4 regions of the Shewanella sp. TB7-MNA-CIBAN-0143 genome follow, and region 2 is predicted to be linked to each of the others. Evidence: predicted binding sites of a transcription regulator. Region 2 holds the regulator's gene; each other region holds the start of a gene.

What was found. Region 2 encodes FliA, which starts transcription of late flagellar genes. Its sites were predicted from a motif close to CTAAAGNTNNNNNNNNNNNNGCCGATA; they were not measured.
Region 1: pomA (flagellar motor protein PomA) is a predicted target of FliA. The motif match lies at 2,094-2,120, and genes of this name have one in related genera.
Region 3: AAEY97_RS07675 (cytoplasmic protein) is a predicted target of FliA. The motif match lies at 2,200-2,226, and genes of this name have one in related genera.
Region 4: AAEY97_RS15460 (flagellin) is a predicted target of FliA. The motif match lies at 2,060-2,086, and genes of this name have one in related genera.

Annotation. Positions count from the first base shown of each region.
Region 1 is NZ_JBEOPL010000015.1:67,809-71,850, reverse strand. It holds gene AAEY97_RS13440 (flagellar motor protein MotB) at 215-1,141, opposite strand; gene pomA (flagellar motor protein PomA) at 1,145-1,912, opposite strand; gene xseB (exodeoxyribonuclease VII small subunit) at 2,251-2,487, shown strand; gene ispA ((2E,6E)-farnesyl diphosphate synthase) at 2,527-3,408, shown strand; gene dxs (1-deoxy-D-xylulose-5-phosphate synthase) at 3,431-4,042, shown strand, end outside.
Region 2 is NZ_JBEOPL010000002.1:313,754-317,795, forward strand. It holds gene AAEY97_RS02735 (chemotaxis protein CheA) at 1-160, opposite strand, end outside; gene AAEY97_RS02740 (protein phosphatase CheZ) at 176-913, opposite strand; gene cheY (chemotaxis response regulator CheY) at 927-1,310, opposite strand; gene AAEY97_RS02750 (RNA polymerase sigma factor FliA) at 1,355-2,074, opposite strand; gene AAEY97_RS02755 (MinD/ParA family protein) at 2,067-2,948, opposite strand; gene flhF (flagellar biosynthesis GTPase FlhF) at 2,953-4,042, opposite strand, start outside.
Region 3 is NZ_JBEOPL010000007.1:80,772-84,813, forward strand. It holds gene chrA (chromate efflux transporter) at 1-305, opposite strand, end outside; gene rlmC (23S rRNA (uracil(747)-C(5))-methyltransferase RlmC) at 484-1,617, opposite strand; gene ohrR (transcriptional regulator OhrR) at 1,607-2,098, opposite strand; gene AAEY97_RS07675 (cytoplasmic protein) at 2,262-2,456, shown strand; gene AAEY97_RS07680 (SpoIIAA family protein) at 2,557-2,937, opposite strand; gene mdtD (multidrug transporter subunit MdtD) at 3,205-4,042, opposite strand, start outside.
Region 4 is NZ_JBEOPL010000019.1:4,843-8,884, forward strand. It holds gene AAEY97_RS15455 (flagellar protein FlaG) at 1-432, opposite strand, end outside; gene AAEY97_RS15460 (flagellin) at 781-1,977, opposite strand; gene AAEY97_RS15465 (flagellin) at 2,263-3,462, opposite strand; gene flgL (flagellar hook-associated protein FlgL) at 3,676-4,042, opposite strand, start outside.

The sequences.
Region 1 (4,042 bases), on a different contig from region 2:
CAGCACAGCTCTATTTTCTAGATGTGTATACAATCCAGTCAATAGCATAACGTATGCAATAATTCGTCGATTATACCAAATGATGCCTATTAACCAAACATATTCACTTTTTTATCTGTTATTTGTTAGTAAAAGCGCTGTAAGGCACATTTATAAAACAAAAAAGCGCAATCTCTTTAACTTGTAGAGATTGCGCTTATCTTTTGATGGCAAACTATTGAGTTACAATTATTTCATTCGACTCTTTCGCTTTGCCTTGTTCGATAGATATTTCTACCCGGCGGTTTCGAGCCTGATTTTCAATAGAATCATTGGCGATTAATGGTCTATTAGACGCCTCGCCAACCACTTTCATCCTTGATTCATCAAAACCAGAAACTCTTCTTAATTCATGAGCCACAGCCACAGCTCGTTGGCTTGATAGTTCCCAGTTTGAACTGTAAAGCTCATTATTGATATCAGCACCATCAGTGTGACCCGACACCGTAATAACCCCAGGGACATCTTTTAATAATTCACCAATTGAGCGCACAATAAGTTTGAACTTAGGTTGTAAAAAGCCTGAGCCCGAAGCAAAGGATCCTTTCTCACGGATACGAATAATAATTTGTTGGCCTAAAGATTCAATTTCAATGGCGCCATCGACAATTTCTTCATTGAGTTTTTCAGCCATTTTTTTAACTTGATCATTAATGTTTTCTTGCGAAGAGGCAGCGTCTTTTTTAACGGCTTCAGCTTCTTGTTGCGCTGTTGCAGCTGCATTGCCACCGCGTTGCTCACCGCTTTGCTTTTGAGTACCACCAGCACTGTCTTCTTCACCCGCCTGATATTCTATCGTCGGCTGAGTCATTTCATTGGTTTGTTGATTAATGATCTCTATTGGAGTGGGATCGGGGCGACCTGGGCGGAATTCAAGCGCAATAACAGACGTCCCCTTAGGAATGTCTTTTACTTCAACTTTGTTTTGTACCCCGAATGCATACTTCATTGAACCAGCGATTTGTTTAAACTTCATCACGTCCATTTCAGAAAACGCTAACAACAACACGAAGAAACACATCAGCAACGACATTAAGTCTGCAAATGTGGCAAGCCACATAGGGGCGCCAGCGGGTGGACAATCACACTTGGCCTTAGCCATGAGTTACTCTCCGTCCGTTGTATCGATTTTTCGCACACTTTCAGCCAAATAGTTCTTCAGAAAGCCTTCAATAACCCGTGGATTTTGTCCATCTTGAATCGCTAATACTGCATCCATAATTAAATTACGATTAAGCAATTCTTCGTTCATTCGTAATGATAATTTATCCGCCATTGGGATGGCGATCATGTTGGCAATTACCGCGCCGTAAAGAGTCGTTAACAATGCCACTGCCATTGAAGGTCCAATAGACTTTGGATCGTCCATGTTAGATAGCATCGCCACTAAACCGACCAAAGTACCAATCATGCCCATTGCAGGTGCCACATCACCCATGGCTTTAAAAATACCCACCCCTGTTTTGTGGCGTTCTTCAGTTAATGCGATGTCTTTTTCTAATGCGTTGCGCACCACATCACCGTCATGGCCATCAACTAACATATCAACGGCTTTTTGCATAAAGGTGTTGGTAATAACCGCTTCTTCTAATGCTAAAAAACCGCCTTTACGGGCAGCATCAGCCATGGTGACAGCTTGTTCTATCAAGTCTTCAGGTTTATCTAATTTAAACATGAAGGCTTTCATACCAATCTTTATTGAACCTAAAAATTGCTTTAGGTTAAATTTCATCATCACCACAAATAAAGAGCCTGCCACAACAATCAAAATTGACGGTACATCGATAAATAATCCGATACCACCACTGGTGATCATCGCACCAATAATAAATGCAAAAGCACCGATAATACCTATTAGGGTAGCTAAATCCACAACCTCTCCTCAATCGCAGTCATTATGCTGCTTATTTGTGCTACTTTCATCGTGCTGTTAGCGCACGTTATATGACCCGAATAATCCGACTGCATTTTGTGTTAATAACAACGCCCATCGTTATGTATTACAGCAAAAGTTTCAATACTATTTTTGCTAGCAAATTTAAATCATGACTTGTTATCGGACAAACTTGGCTCAAGTTTAGCTTGTTTTTGTACATTCTAAACAAAATTCAATAACAAAGCGTGCTGTTGAGCAAATAACCAGCGACTGTATTTGACCGATACGCTGGGCTGATATACCTTGTCACACGCTGAATGAAAGGAATATTACTCGTGGCTAAAAAACCTGAAAATCTCAGTTTTGAACAATCATTAACTGAACTTGAAACCATTGTTGCTCATTTGGAGCAAGGTGAAGTGTCACTGGATGATGCACTTAAGCAGTTTGAGCGTGGCATTAAGTTAGTACGACAAAGCCAAGCCAAACTTGAGCAAGCACAGCAAAAAGTCTCTATCTTATTAAATGAAGATGATGCTGAATTAGCGTCGTTCACTGTAGAAAGTGAATAATCGTCAACATAGTGTGTATTAAATAATAGGTCTTGATACGTGTTAGCTGAAGCAATAACAACATACCAAAATCGCGTTAATGGTATTCTTAACCAACATTTAACGCTGCTCGATGACGCTGCACCAGATTTAAAAGCAGCGATGCTCCATGGTGCGCTATTGGGTGGGAAACGCATAAGACCATTTTTGGTCTACAGTGTAGGTGACATGCTCGGTGTCAATATCAATGCACTTGATAAAGCCGCGGCTGCTATTGAGTGTATTCATGCCTATTCATTAATACACGATGACTTACCGGCAATGGATAACGATGCACTTCGTCGTGGCCAACCAACTGTTCATATTGCATTTGACGAAGCCACCGCGATTTTAGCCGGTGATGCGTTGCAAACATTGGCTTTTGAAATTATCACAGCCCCTTGTAATGACTTACATCCGAAGCAACAACTGGCGATGGTCAGAGTACTCGCAAAAGCTTCAGGGTATCAAGGTATGTGCGGTGGGCAGGCGATTGATCTGAGTGCAACAGATCACAGTATAAATTTAGACCGATTAACCGAATTACATAATAAAAAAACCGGAGCGTTAATCAGTTGTGCGGTTGAGCTTGCCTTAATCGCTGCTGACGTACCCGATGAGCATTATAAATTAATGATGAAATATGCCCATACGCTTGGGCTAGCTTTTCAAGTGCAAGATGATATTTTAGATATTACTGCCAGCACCGAAGAGCTAGGCAAACCACAAGGCAGCGATCAGCAATCGAATAAAAGCACGTTCCCGAAACTATTGGGTCTCGATGGTGCCAAAGCCTGTGCAGAACAACTAATACAAGATGCACTATCAGCGCTGACTAAATTACCATACAATAGCCAGTTAATTGCAGACTTCGCCCACTACATTATTGAGCGAAGATTATAATAAAGAGTCAGACAATCTCGCTATGAGCTTCGATATTTCTAAATTTCCAGTACTAGCGAAAGCTAATACACCAGAAGAATTAAGGAAGTTACCTCAAGGTTTACTTCCTCAAGTGTCTGATGAACTCAGACAGTTCTTACTTCAGTCTGTTGCTATTTCTAGCGGACATTTTGCTTCTGGCTTAGGCACAGTTGAATTAACTGTGGCACTTCATTATGTCTACAATACCCCATTTGATCAGTTAGTTTGGGATGTAGGGCATCAAGCTTATCCACATAAAATCCTTACCGATCGTCGTGAACAGATGCATACCATTCGACAAAAGAATGGTTTACATCCTTTCCCATGGCGTGAAGAAAGCCCATACGATACGTTTAGCGTGGGTCACTCTGGCACCTCTGTTAGCGCCGCCTTAGGTATGGCGATTGCTGCAGGTAAAGAAGGTGCGGGTCGAAAAGTGGTTGCTGTGATTGGTGATGGCGCCATGACCGGGGGAATGGTGTTTGAAGCCTTAAATCATGCTGGCGACTTGCACAATGACATGCTCGTGGTACTGAATGACAATGAAATGTCAATTTCTGAAAATGTTGGCGCGCTTAATAATCATTTGGCACAGCTGATGTCAGGTCGTTTT
Region 2 (4,042 bases):
CACCTTTAACAGTATGGAATCCACGGAAAATAGCATTGAGTAAATCACTGTCATCAGGATTATTTTCAAGAGCAACTAGCTGCTCCTGTAGAAGCTCTAAAATCTCGCCAGCTTCAATTAAAAAGTCCTGGAGTATCTCTTCATCAACATCAAAAGACATTAAATTGACTCCTAATTAGAAACCCAGACTTGATAGCAGATCGTCTACTTCATCTTGACCTGTCACCACATCTTCACGCAGTTCAGCATGCATGATGGGACCTTCTGCTTCTATTTTATTTTCGTTTATAGTTGGCAATGATTCGGTAGTATGATCTCCGAATACCGTTAGCATTGAGACCAGATTACTTTCTACTTCACGAACTAAATCAATCACTCGACGGATCATTTGCCCCGTCAAATCTTGGAAGTCTTGCGCCATCAAAATTTCATTTAATAACTCGCGAAGACGATTAGAATCATTTTCACTATGTAACATAAACTGCTGAACATCATGACAAAGTGACTTAAACTCACCCATTTCTATGTCACGACGCATCAATTTATCCCACATTGGCGTCACTGATTGTATATTGCTAATGATGGTATCGGCCAAAGGTAGACATTCTTCAACTGCATCCATGGTTTTATTTGCAGCTTGTTCTGTCATGTCGATAACATAGTTCAATCTTTCTTTAGCATCTGGTATTTCGGTATTGGCTAATTCAGATAAACGGTTATCAACTTGAAAATCTTTTAGTGCACTATGGAGTTGTCGAGTTAGCTTACCGACTTCTTCAAAAAGCTCACGCTGCAATGGCGTTGCAAGCTCTCTGATCATTTCATCGGCTTTATCTTGTTGACCCAAGGTAAGCAATTCAACAAGTTCTTGGGCCTGTTCGAGAGTGATTAACCCCGATATTGATGCCTGCATGACTTATCCTTGCTTATGCGAGTCGTTCAAAGATTTTGTCTAACTTTTCTTTTAACGTAGCTGCGGTAAAAGGTTTTACGACATAACCATTTACACCGGCTTGCGCTGCAGCAATAATCTGTTCACGCTTAGCTTCTGCAGTTACCATTAGCACAGGTAAATGCTTTAACGAATCATCTGCACGGATTGCTCTAAGTAAATCAATACCTTGCATTCCAGGCATATTCCAGTCTGTTACCACAAAATCAAAATCGCCTTTTTGCAACATAGGTAGGGCTGTTGAGCCATCATCTGCTTCTTGGGTATTATTAAATCCCAAATCTCGCAACAAGTTCTTAATGATACGCCTCATTGTTGAAAAATCGTCAACAATAAGAATCTTCATATTCTTGTCCAAGGTTTCCTCCGGTGAGCTGACACTCGTTTGCTCTAGATAAGTTATTATTCTTGTGTCCAATGCTTGAGTTTCGCTTTTAATCTGAGCATTGCCTGACTTAATATCTGGCTAACTCGCGATTCACTAACTTCAAGGATGGCACCGATTTCTTTTAAATTTAGCGCCTCATCGTAATATAACGACAACACTAGCGCATCTCTTTCTGGCAATGTCTTAATTGCTTCAACCAATGCAGATTGGAATTGAATTTCAGCAAGTGAGTCAAAGGCCTCATCTGGTGTTTCATTATTTGTGATTAACACATCTTGCGAAACACCAAGATCTTCTATGCCTATGATTTTACCCACAGAAACATCATTTAATATATGATGGTACTCATCGAGTGACATATCAAGCTTTTCAGCAATTTCTGTATCATTAGCATCACGCCCAAATTGCTGCCCTAATTCATCAATCACTTGTGCGACACGACGATTATTGCGATGAACAGAACGAGGAACCCAATCACCACGTCGAATTTCGTCGATCATAGCACCACGGATCCTAATACCAGCAAAGGTTTCAAACTTAGCCCCTTTGCTGTTATCAAATTTAGATGAAGCCTCAAGTAGCCCCATCATTCCAGCTTGTAATAAATCATCAAGTTGCACCGATGCAGGTAATCTTGCCAGCATATGATGAGCAATTCTTTTTACCAACGGTGCATACTGTTCAACAATAGACGTTTTGTTATCGAATTGAGTATACGCTGCGGCTTTATTCACCCGTTCTTCCTTCTTGTATCGGCTTACGTTGTACAAGACGTTCAACAAAGAACTCTAAATGACCGCCTGGTTGTTGTGGAACCGGCCAAGTCATAATTTTATTGGCTAATCCATGGAAAGCAATAGCAGAAGGTGATTTAGGAAACGCCTCAACAACTAGCTTTTGCTTACGAACAGCTTTACGTAAATTCTCATCAAACGGTATTGTTGCCACTAGTTCTAAAGCAACATCTAGAAATCTATCCGTCACTTTACTGAGTTTAGCAAATAATTCCATACCTTCTCGTAAACTACGCACCATATTTGCCACAATTTTGAAGTGGAACACGCCATGCTCACGACTTAGGATTTTAATCAATGCATAAGCATCGGTAATCGATGTCGGTTCATCGCATACAACAATTAATACATCTTGTGATGCACGAGAAAAACTCAGCACCATGTCAGATATACCGGCTGCAGTATCGACAATTAAAATATCGAACTGAGTACGCATTTCACTGAATGCACGTATTAACCCTGCATGCTGTGCTGGCGACAACTCAACCATCGCTTGCGAACCTGATGTCGCTGGAACAATGCCAATACCTTTAGGTCCGCGTACTATGATGTCATCTAATTCGGCATCTCCGGACAAAACATGAGATAAATTTTTCTCAGCACGGATCCCGAGCATGACATCGACGTTGGCTAAACCTAAATCAGCATCAAGTACTAATACACGTTTGCCTTTTTCAGCTAATGCAACGGCAGTATTAATTGACACACTCGTTTTACCCACTCCGCCTTTACCACCGGATACGGCAATGACTTTAACTTTATCGTTATTTGGTTGATTCATCATACGTAAACCACTTGCTTGATCCCGAGTCATATCTTTACTCAAATGCATAGGCTGTGTCATTAGACCACACTGTGTCTTGTGACGATTGTTGTTCTGTTTCATTTAACGCCGAGAGTGCCTGCTTAGCCAACTCTAGCGTATCAGCCACTTTCATGTCCTCAGGAACACGTTGGCCGTCAGTAACATAACTTAATGGTAACTCATTTTGAATCAATACGCTCAATGCACCTGCAATTGATATTGATTCATCTAACTTTGTTAAAATTGCACCTGATAATGGAATGCGTTTAAAGTGTTCTACAGCATCTTGTAATACGCGACGTTGGCCGGTCGCAGATAAGACTAAGTAACTCCGAATAGGGATCCTACTATTTGCTGTTAAATTATCAAGTTGCTGATATAGACGCATATCACGTTGTCCCATACCCGCGGTATCAATTAATACTAACTTACGATTTCTAAATTGATAGAGAATTTGTTCTAATTCGGTTAAATCATGTGCTTGCTTGACCGGACAACCCATTATTTTACCGTAAGTGGCTAATTGCTCATAGGCACCAATACGGTAATGATCTGTGGTAATCAACGCGACCTGCTCTGGGCCGTGATGGGCAGCAAATCGGGCGGCAATTTTGGCTAAAGACGTTGTTTTACCTACACCAGTAGGTCCCACAAATGCCACAACACCACCACGTTTAACAATATCATCACCTTGATTGTCAAGTAAGTTAGCTAAACTTTGCGGTAATGCACGCACCAAATCTGCAGGCGTATAGTGCTGGCTTAATCCAGCCAGTTTAGCAGCTACTACCGGAGAAAACTCTGCCGCAATCAATTTACTTTCAAGCATTGCACCAACAGGATCGGTACGTTTTTTCTGGTCCTTCATCAAAGATGATACTTGATGAGTCAATAAGCTTCGTAGTGAAGCCATCTCTTCACGCAATGCATCCATATCGGCAGATTGGTTTTTATTAGTTTTTTTAGCTTGTTCAGGAGCCATTTGCGATTGAGAAGTTGATGCTGGTTTGGCCGATTTAGCACCTTGTAATTGGCGGGCCCATTCTGGTAACTCAGGTTCGTCTTGACGCACAGACATTTGTTGCTTCATGCGGTTATGTTGC
Region 3 (4,042 bases), on a different contig from region 2:
ATCTCCAACCATTGAGCACTGGTCACAGCAAATAAAAACATCAGTAAAAAAGACGGCAAGGTAAAACCTAAAAAGGCGGCTAATCCGCCCAATAAACCACCTCGGTGATACCCAATTGCAAACCCTATCTGGCTTGAGCCTGGCCCAGGCATAAACTGACTCAGGGCGATAAAACTTGAATATTGTTTACCGTCTAGCCATTGTAAGTCGTCAACAAATGCTTTTCTAAAATAGCCTATGTGAGCGGCAGGGCCACCGAAACTGATTAACCCTAATGCTAAAAAGCGACTGAAAATTTGCCACATCGTCCTAGTACCTTTTTTATGTTAATAAACAATGTTATGACATTGAGATGACATTTTTATGATGACAACATATACCACAACCTAACAGCTACCTTTGTTCGATATAACCTATAATTTAGCGACACCAAACGAGTACTTAATTTCGATTATAAAACACCTTAATTGATAACAAAGACTATTACAGCTGTTCTAGCATAACCAGTACTTCAAAATGATCGGTATGAGGAAACATATCAAACATTTGAACTTTGGTGATTTGATAACCGGTAATGCACTCTAAATCGCTCATTAAGGTGTGTGGATTACAACTAGAATACACGATTGCTTTAGGCGCAAACTCACTCAATAAATCGCATAATGATTTGCCTAATCCACGCCGAGGTGGATTGACAATAATAAGATCCGGTTTATCTTGAGCAGATTGTCCTTTGGCAAAATGAGTTGAATCGAGTGCACTAAAATCCACTTGTGTAAGCCCTAGTTTGGTTGCTGACAAGATGGCACATTCTATTGCTTCAGATTCGATCTCAATTCCAGTTAAACGGGTATTGCTGTTAGCGCAATGAAGCCCAAATCCACCGACACCACAAAATAAGTCCCAAATATAGTTCGGTTTGAATTCAGTAACCCACTCCCTCGCTATTTGATACAACTGGGCGGCAACCTCCGGATTAGTTTGAAAAAAGCTTTTTGGCCGTATGAACAACGGTACATTATTAAGTTGTTCTTCTAATCGTGTTGTTTCCGTTAAAAATATTTCCCTTTCGCCTTCTAGAATAGCCATGTGGATTGGCTGAATATTGGCCGAGACTAAGGTGATTTCGGGAAACTCTTGTAATAATTGGGGTAATTCTCGTTCAATTCTCACGATGGCTTGGTCACTACGTAATACAAAACGCAGCATAAACTGGCCACTACTTTGGCTGCGAGTCAGTAAAATAAATTTTAGCTCGCCTTTGCTTTTATCGACCCGATAAGGCGGTATACCAGCTTGCTGCACAAATCGTTCTAAACGGTGTAACAATAATTGCATATCTTTAGGGTATAACGAACAGTCGCATAGACTGACCGGCTCCCCTTTAGGATTAACCAAACCTAAAATAGGTTTGTGAGCGGCACCTAAAACGACCATTTTGGCTTTATTACGAAAACCTGATTCTGCGCTTAATATTGGCGCTAACCATTGTTTAACTGAGATACCGCGAAACAAATCGGTTAATTGTTGTTGCTTTACACTCACTTGCTCAACCATAGGTAGTTGAATATTGCGGCATGACAGACAATCGCCACGCTCAAAATAATCACATTTCACAGCTGCTCGCCTCTCCGGAATTTAACATGGTAAATGCTTGATCACACAGTTGCTTTAATTGTTGTAAGTTTTCAATAGTGCCACCTACTTTACAACGCATCTGTTCAGGAATACTCAACGCTTGCTGATGTAATTGCTGGCCTTGCTCAGTAACATGTAATACTCGCACGCGTTCATCTAACTCACTGCGACCACGGCTCACTAAGCCCTTACCTTCTAAACGCTTTAGCAAGGGCGTTAACGTTCCAGAATCTAGATGTAATTTTTCACCTAAGGTTTTAACACTAATCCCCGGCTCTTTCCAAAGTACCATCATCACTAAATACTGAGGATAAGTCAGCGATAACTCATCTAATAATGGTCGATATGCGCGGATCATCGCATTAGTCGCACTATACAATGAAAAACACACTTGATTTTCAAGTGCTAGCGGGTTTTGCGCTGAAGGTAATTGAGACTCAGTAAGCGCTTTACTAGACATAGGCTTCACTCCACTAACCAATAATATGAGTTAATTATAACATTGGTTGTGCGCAACCTATAATCAAAAAAAGCTCAACGAATGCTTTTTAGCAAAAATGTGTCAAGCACTTCGATTTTCAGCCGATATACTATTACCATCCGACTTTATATTAAGGTTAACCATGTCAATTAGTGTTAATTCACCGTCTTCAATGCCAACAACGATTGATTCTGGCAGTAGCTTAAAAGTGGCCGTAATGGCTAAAGAACAGCAAAAGATTGAAGGTCAAATGGCATTGCAGCTCATTGAAGCAGCACAACCACCTGCGCCGCAGCCCGTTGGCAACAGTGGTCACAATGTTAATACCACGGCGTAAATGCTTATAGCCCTAGAGAATCTGTTCCTAGGGTTAATCATGCCATCACAACGGTAAAGATCTAGGCATCATTCGAGATAAACATACCTTGAACATCGTATTAGTATCGAAGCCATTTCAACGCATCATCTTCATCGTCGAAATATTTTATCTCGCCCGCAATAAACCAACTACCGACTTTGGCCGCCCATTCTTGCCAATCTCTATTGCCCCAAATGGCCACTCTTTCAAACTCAGATTTGTGCTTTAACCCCAGCTTTAAATCATCCCACGCGGCGCGTAAATCCCAGCCGTCGAGCTCGGTAGCATCGAGAAACAAACTCACTTTAGGTTGATCTACTTGGCTTAATGCCCCCTCTAGCATAGGGGTAATGACGAGATAGTCTTCGTGGGTTAATGTGCCAATGGCTTTTAATGTCACAAAAAACACATTTTCAATTCGGTTTATGCCTATCGATAAACCATGTTTCTTCATATCCATATCGTGACTCCTTTAACTATCAGCTTACTATCCGTTTACCATCCGCTTACACATTTACATGCACACGGCTATCCATAAAGCTTATGCATGCTTATATTTTAACCAACCATACAATGAAGTGTGTGCCGGACTGCACAAAAAACTAATGGGAAATTAAAATTGAGGTTTATCTGTATCATATTCAGAGCATCATTTTGGTAAAAAATACCGCGTTATAAATAATCGCAAAATACCTTTTTTATCCGAAATCGGCGAAATGATGCACTGTTATGAATGCGTTATCCGACGGCCATCGTCTTTAGATAATTGCGAAAATATCACTGCGGCTAACATTGTCATAAGACCAACGGTAACGAACGTCAGTTGGAAAGCGCCAAGTACTGTTCCCCCTGTACCGCTGCCGACATCGGTACTGAAGCCACCGAGCAAAGCACCTGCACACGCAACCCCTAAACTTAATGATAATTGACCTACTACCGACAATAGACTGTTACCGCTACTGGCATTAACATCATCAAGATCTATTAAGGTCACGGCATTCATGGCCGTAAATTGTAACGAGTTAATCGCGCCAAGAATCGCCAACAGAGCTAATAGCAACCAGTAAGGAGTTTGTTCGCTAACCAAGCCCATGGTCGCCAGCATAACGCCAAGCGCCAAAGTATTCGCGGTAAGCACTACTCGATAACCTAAGCGTTCGATAATCGGTCGAGCCACTGATTTGGCCATTATTGCTGCAGCGGCCAGCGGCAGCATACTCATTCCAGCCTGAGATGGTGAATAACCCAGTGCAACTTGCAGCAACAACGGCACCAAAAATGGCAATGCACCACTGCCCAAACGCGCAAACAGATTACCAAAAAGACCAATAGCAAATGTTTTGGTGTTGAATAGCGATGGCGAAAACAGTGGATTACTAATACGACCAGCCCGCAGCCAATATGCTATCAAACACGCCATACCACCAAATAACAGCAACATCACCCGTAAGTGTGGTAAGTGCAGTTCGCCGAGTCCTTCCATAGCGATGGTGATCAATAACATCGCAGCCCCAAACAACAAAAATCCGAAGCTATCGAAACGTGATTTTTCCTTACCACGAAGA
Region 4 (4,042 bases), on a different contig from region 2:
CAACAGCCCTTTTACATCTAGCAATTTTTGCGCCAACTCTAACGCTTCATCGTTGGGGATTTGTCTTATCAACTCACCGGTATCGATATCCATCACTTTCACTACCGCCGAGCCTGAATCGTCATCAATCGAAAATGCCAAGCCTTTATTCATTATCGACATCACCTCTGACAACTGCTCAACCACTGCCGCGAGCGCTTCAGCATCTGATTGCTCTTTTTTAGTCTCGGCTGCAGCGTTAGCATCAGTCTGAGTTTCCGCTATCGTCTTGGTCAACGACACCTTGTCAACTTCGGGCGCATGAATGCTTGCTTCAGCGGCGATATTTGACACGCCATTACGACCCGGTAAAACATCGGATATTACTTCAGGTCTATTTGTTACCGAAGGGCTTACAGGCGAACTTGTAATGCCCATTGAATTATTGTCCATAACATCCTCCAATTGCCGCAATCATTTAACAACACATGCTAACACAACACTAAGGCCAAGCAGCTATAAGCTAGCATCAATCATCTATCTGCATTACTCACTTATATGCAACAAATACTAAGCGCCCTGCACCAAACACTAAGTACTAAGTACTAAGTACTAAGCAAAGTATCTAAGAATAATTGCTAATCGCATAAAGCAAAAAAGGAAGATTCAACTGTGAATCTTCCTTTTCTCTATTGCCGTTATATTACCGATTCACTCAGTGCGTAACAGTCAATCATCTACTTATCACTACCTATTACTTACTAGCTGTAACAATAGCACCAATAGTGATTTCAGTAGCGATTACAGTAGTGACAATGCTACCTGTGGTAACTGATTCGCCTGCGCTAACATTGCTGAAGATGCCTGAGATAGAATCTGCTGCTTACTCAACTGAGCACTTTCTGAAGCAAAGTCAACATCTTGAATACGGCTACGTGCATCAGAGACGTTATTTTGGATGTTACCCAAGTTATTGATGGTAAAGTCCATACGGTTTTGCACCGCACCCAAATCGGCTCGGTTACTATCAATCATCTCTATTGCTCCATCAATCACAGCTATCGCCGATTGAGCGCCGATTTGGTTAGATATATCGACATTTTTTATACTTGAAAGAGTAGCGGCTGATGCAGCTGCTGTCGTGATGGAGGGTGCTGCTGTTAAAGGGGCTGCTACGGGAGGAGTAGCACCATCGGATTTTTTTGAAGTATCGACTGCCAATATGGTGCCAACATCAATACCCCCGCCAAATACCAAACCAGTACCAGCGGCATCCTTCGCTACGGTTGCGCCTGTATCAGACAAAGCGTTATTGATTGCAGCTGCCAACCCATCAATGTCGGTAACGCCCCTTAGCTCAGTAGTCAATGTAGATTCAACGCCATCAGCTTTTGTATACTTAAACGTTAGCTCTTCAACGCCATCATTGGTAATTAACTCACCGACAGTGGTGGCATCAATAGCGCCAGTAGTCCCCATGCTAGTCCGACCAATTTTGTCGGCTGAAATATCTTTTAAACTAAGCGATATTGTTTCGTAGGCATTAGAGCCTACCTGAAAACTTTTAGATCCAAAATCGCCATTAAGGAGCTTTTGACCACCAAAGGCAGTTGTGTCTGAAATGCGGGTTAACTCATTACTTAAAGAAGTAATTTCTGTTTGCATCGCTTCACGATCAGCGCTAGAGTTTGAACCGTTAGCGGATTGTAATGACAAGTCACGCATACGCTGTAGAATGTTAGTCGACTCACTCATGGCGCCTTCAGCTGTTTGCGCAATTGAGATACCGTCGTTGGCATTTCGCATGGCGACACCGATGCCATTAATTTGGCTGCTCATACGGTTAGAAATCTGCAAACCGGCAGCGTCATCTTTAGCGCTGTTGATGCGCAAACCAGATGCTAAACGCTCCATAGAGGTAGCTGTACTGCTTTGGGCTTTATTTAGGTTGCCCTGCGCTTTCATTGATGTGACGTTAGTATTTACTGAAATAGCCATGATTTAATTCCTCGTATTCCTGACTGTAGACATTGCCTGTCTGTATTAAGCCAGGCGGATCATTTATTGGTTACAGTTAAGGTAACGGCATTAAAATCTAGAACTTTAGTTTTTTTTGCAACTACTCAAAAAAATTTCGATAAGAACGCAATAAACACCTACCTTCAATAAATTAAGCTTATTAAATAAAACCCCGCAACTTGAAGTAAGTGGCGGGGTTTACTAATACCCTTAATAGCTAGCGCTTAATACCTAACAACTAATGGTTAATGACTTAGCTTATTATTAACCCAGTAAAGATAACGCAACCTGTGGTAACTGATTCGCCTGCGCTAACATTGCTGAAGATGCCTGAGATAGAATCTGCTGCTTACTCAACTGAGCACTTTCTGAAGCAAAGTCAACATCTTGAATACGGCTACGTGCATCAGAGACGTTATTTTGGATGTTACCCAAGTTATTGATGGTAAAGTCCATACGGTTTTGCACCGCACCCAAATCGGCTCGGTTACTATCAATCATCTCTATTGCTCCATCAATCACAGCTATCGCCGATTGAGCGCCGATTTGGTTAGATATATCGACATTTTTTATACTTGAAAGAGTAGCGGCTGATGCAGCTGCTGTCGTGATGGAGGGTGCTGCTGTTAAAGGGGCTGCTACGGGAGGAGTAGCACCATCGGATTTTTTTGAAGTATCGACTGCCAATATGGTGCCAACATCAATACCCCCGCCAAATACCAAACCAGTACCAGCGGCATCCTTCGCTACGGTTGCGCCTGTATCAGACAAAGCGTTATTGATTGCAGCTGCCAACCCATCAATGTCGGTAACGCCCCTTAGCTCAGTAGTCAATGTAGATTCAACGCCATCAGCTTTTGTATACTTAAACGTTAGCTCTTCAACGCCATCATTGGTAATTAACTCACCGACAGTGGTGGCATCAATAGCGCCAGTAGTCCCCATGCTAGTCCGACCAATTTTGTCGGCTGAAATATCTTTTAAACTAAGCGATATTGTTTCGTAGGCATTAGAGCCTACCTGAAAACTTTTAGATCCAAAATCGCCATTAAGGAGCTTTTGACCACCAAAGGCAGTTGTGTCTGAAATACGGGTTAACTCTAATTGTAATGCTGAAAGTTCTTTTTGCATCGCTTCACGATCACCGCTAGAGTTAGAACCGTTAGCAGATTGTAGTGACAGGTCACGCATACGCTGGAGGATGTTGGTTGACTCGCCCATCGCACCTTCAGCGGTTTGCGCAATCGATATACCATCGTTAGCGTTACGCATTGCGACACCAATACCATTAATTTGGCTGGTCATACGGTTTGCGATTTGCAAGCCTGCGGCATCATCTTTGGCGCTGTTAATGCGTAAACCTGACGCTAAACGTTCCATAGACATGGATGTGGCACTTTGCGCCTTATTTAAGTTGCCTTGGGCTTTCATGGATGTGACGTTGGTGTTAACTGAAATAGCCATATGTAAATCCTCTTCTTAGTTGAACGCCAAGACTCGGAGCTTGGCTAAACGGTTAATCATGTAAACTGTTTAATGTGTGGCTTTTATAAAATGCTTATTTGCTTACTTAAAAAGCTTGTTAAAAAGCTCGTTAAAAAGCTTGTTAAAAAAGACCTTGTTAATTTATAAAGCTTGCTACAAAAGACCTTGTGTTGAACCAAATCTAAAGCTCACTTATATATAGTCAAACAAACTGGTCGAACTTACCTTACTGAACAAACTCGACGCTGCGCTGAGTGCGAGTTGTTGTTTTTCAAATTCAGTAATCGCTGAGGCAAAATCTAAGTCTTCTAACTTTGATAGCGCCGAGGTGTTAATCAACTTTTCGTCAATGTGATTGTCGCTGTACTGTTGCAACACTTTTAAACTGTTGCCGGTTACGCTTCGCTCTTGACTCATTTGATTGACGCCACTGTCAATGTTATTCAAGAGCTGTGCCAACTCTGCTTGACCAGCAGGTGTTTGTGCATCGTTGCCGCTTTCGAATAATGTGATAGCCTTGCTGAACGTATCGAAAATACTGACTTGCGGCTGTTCTTCA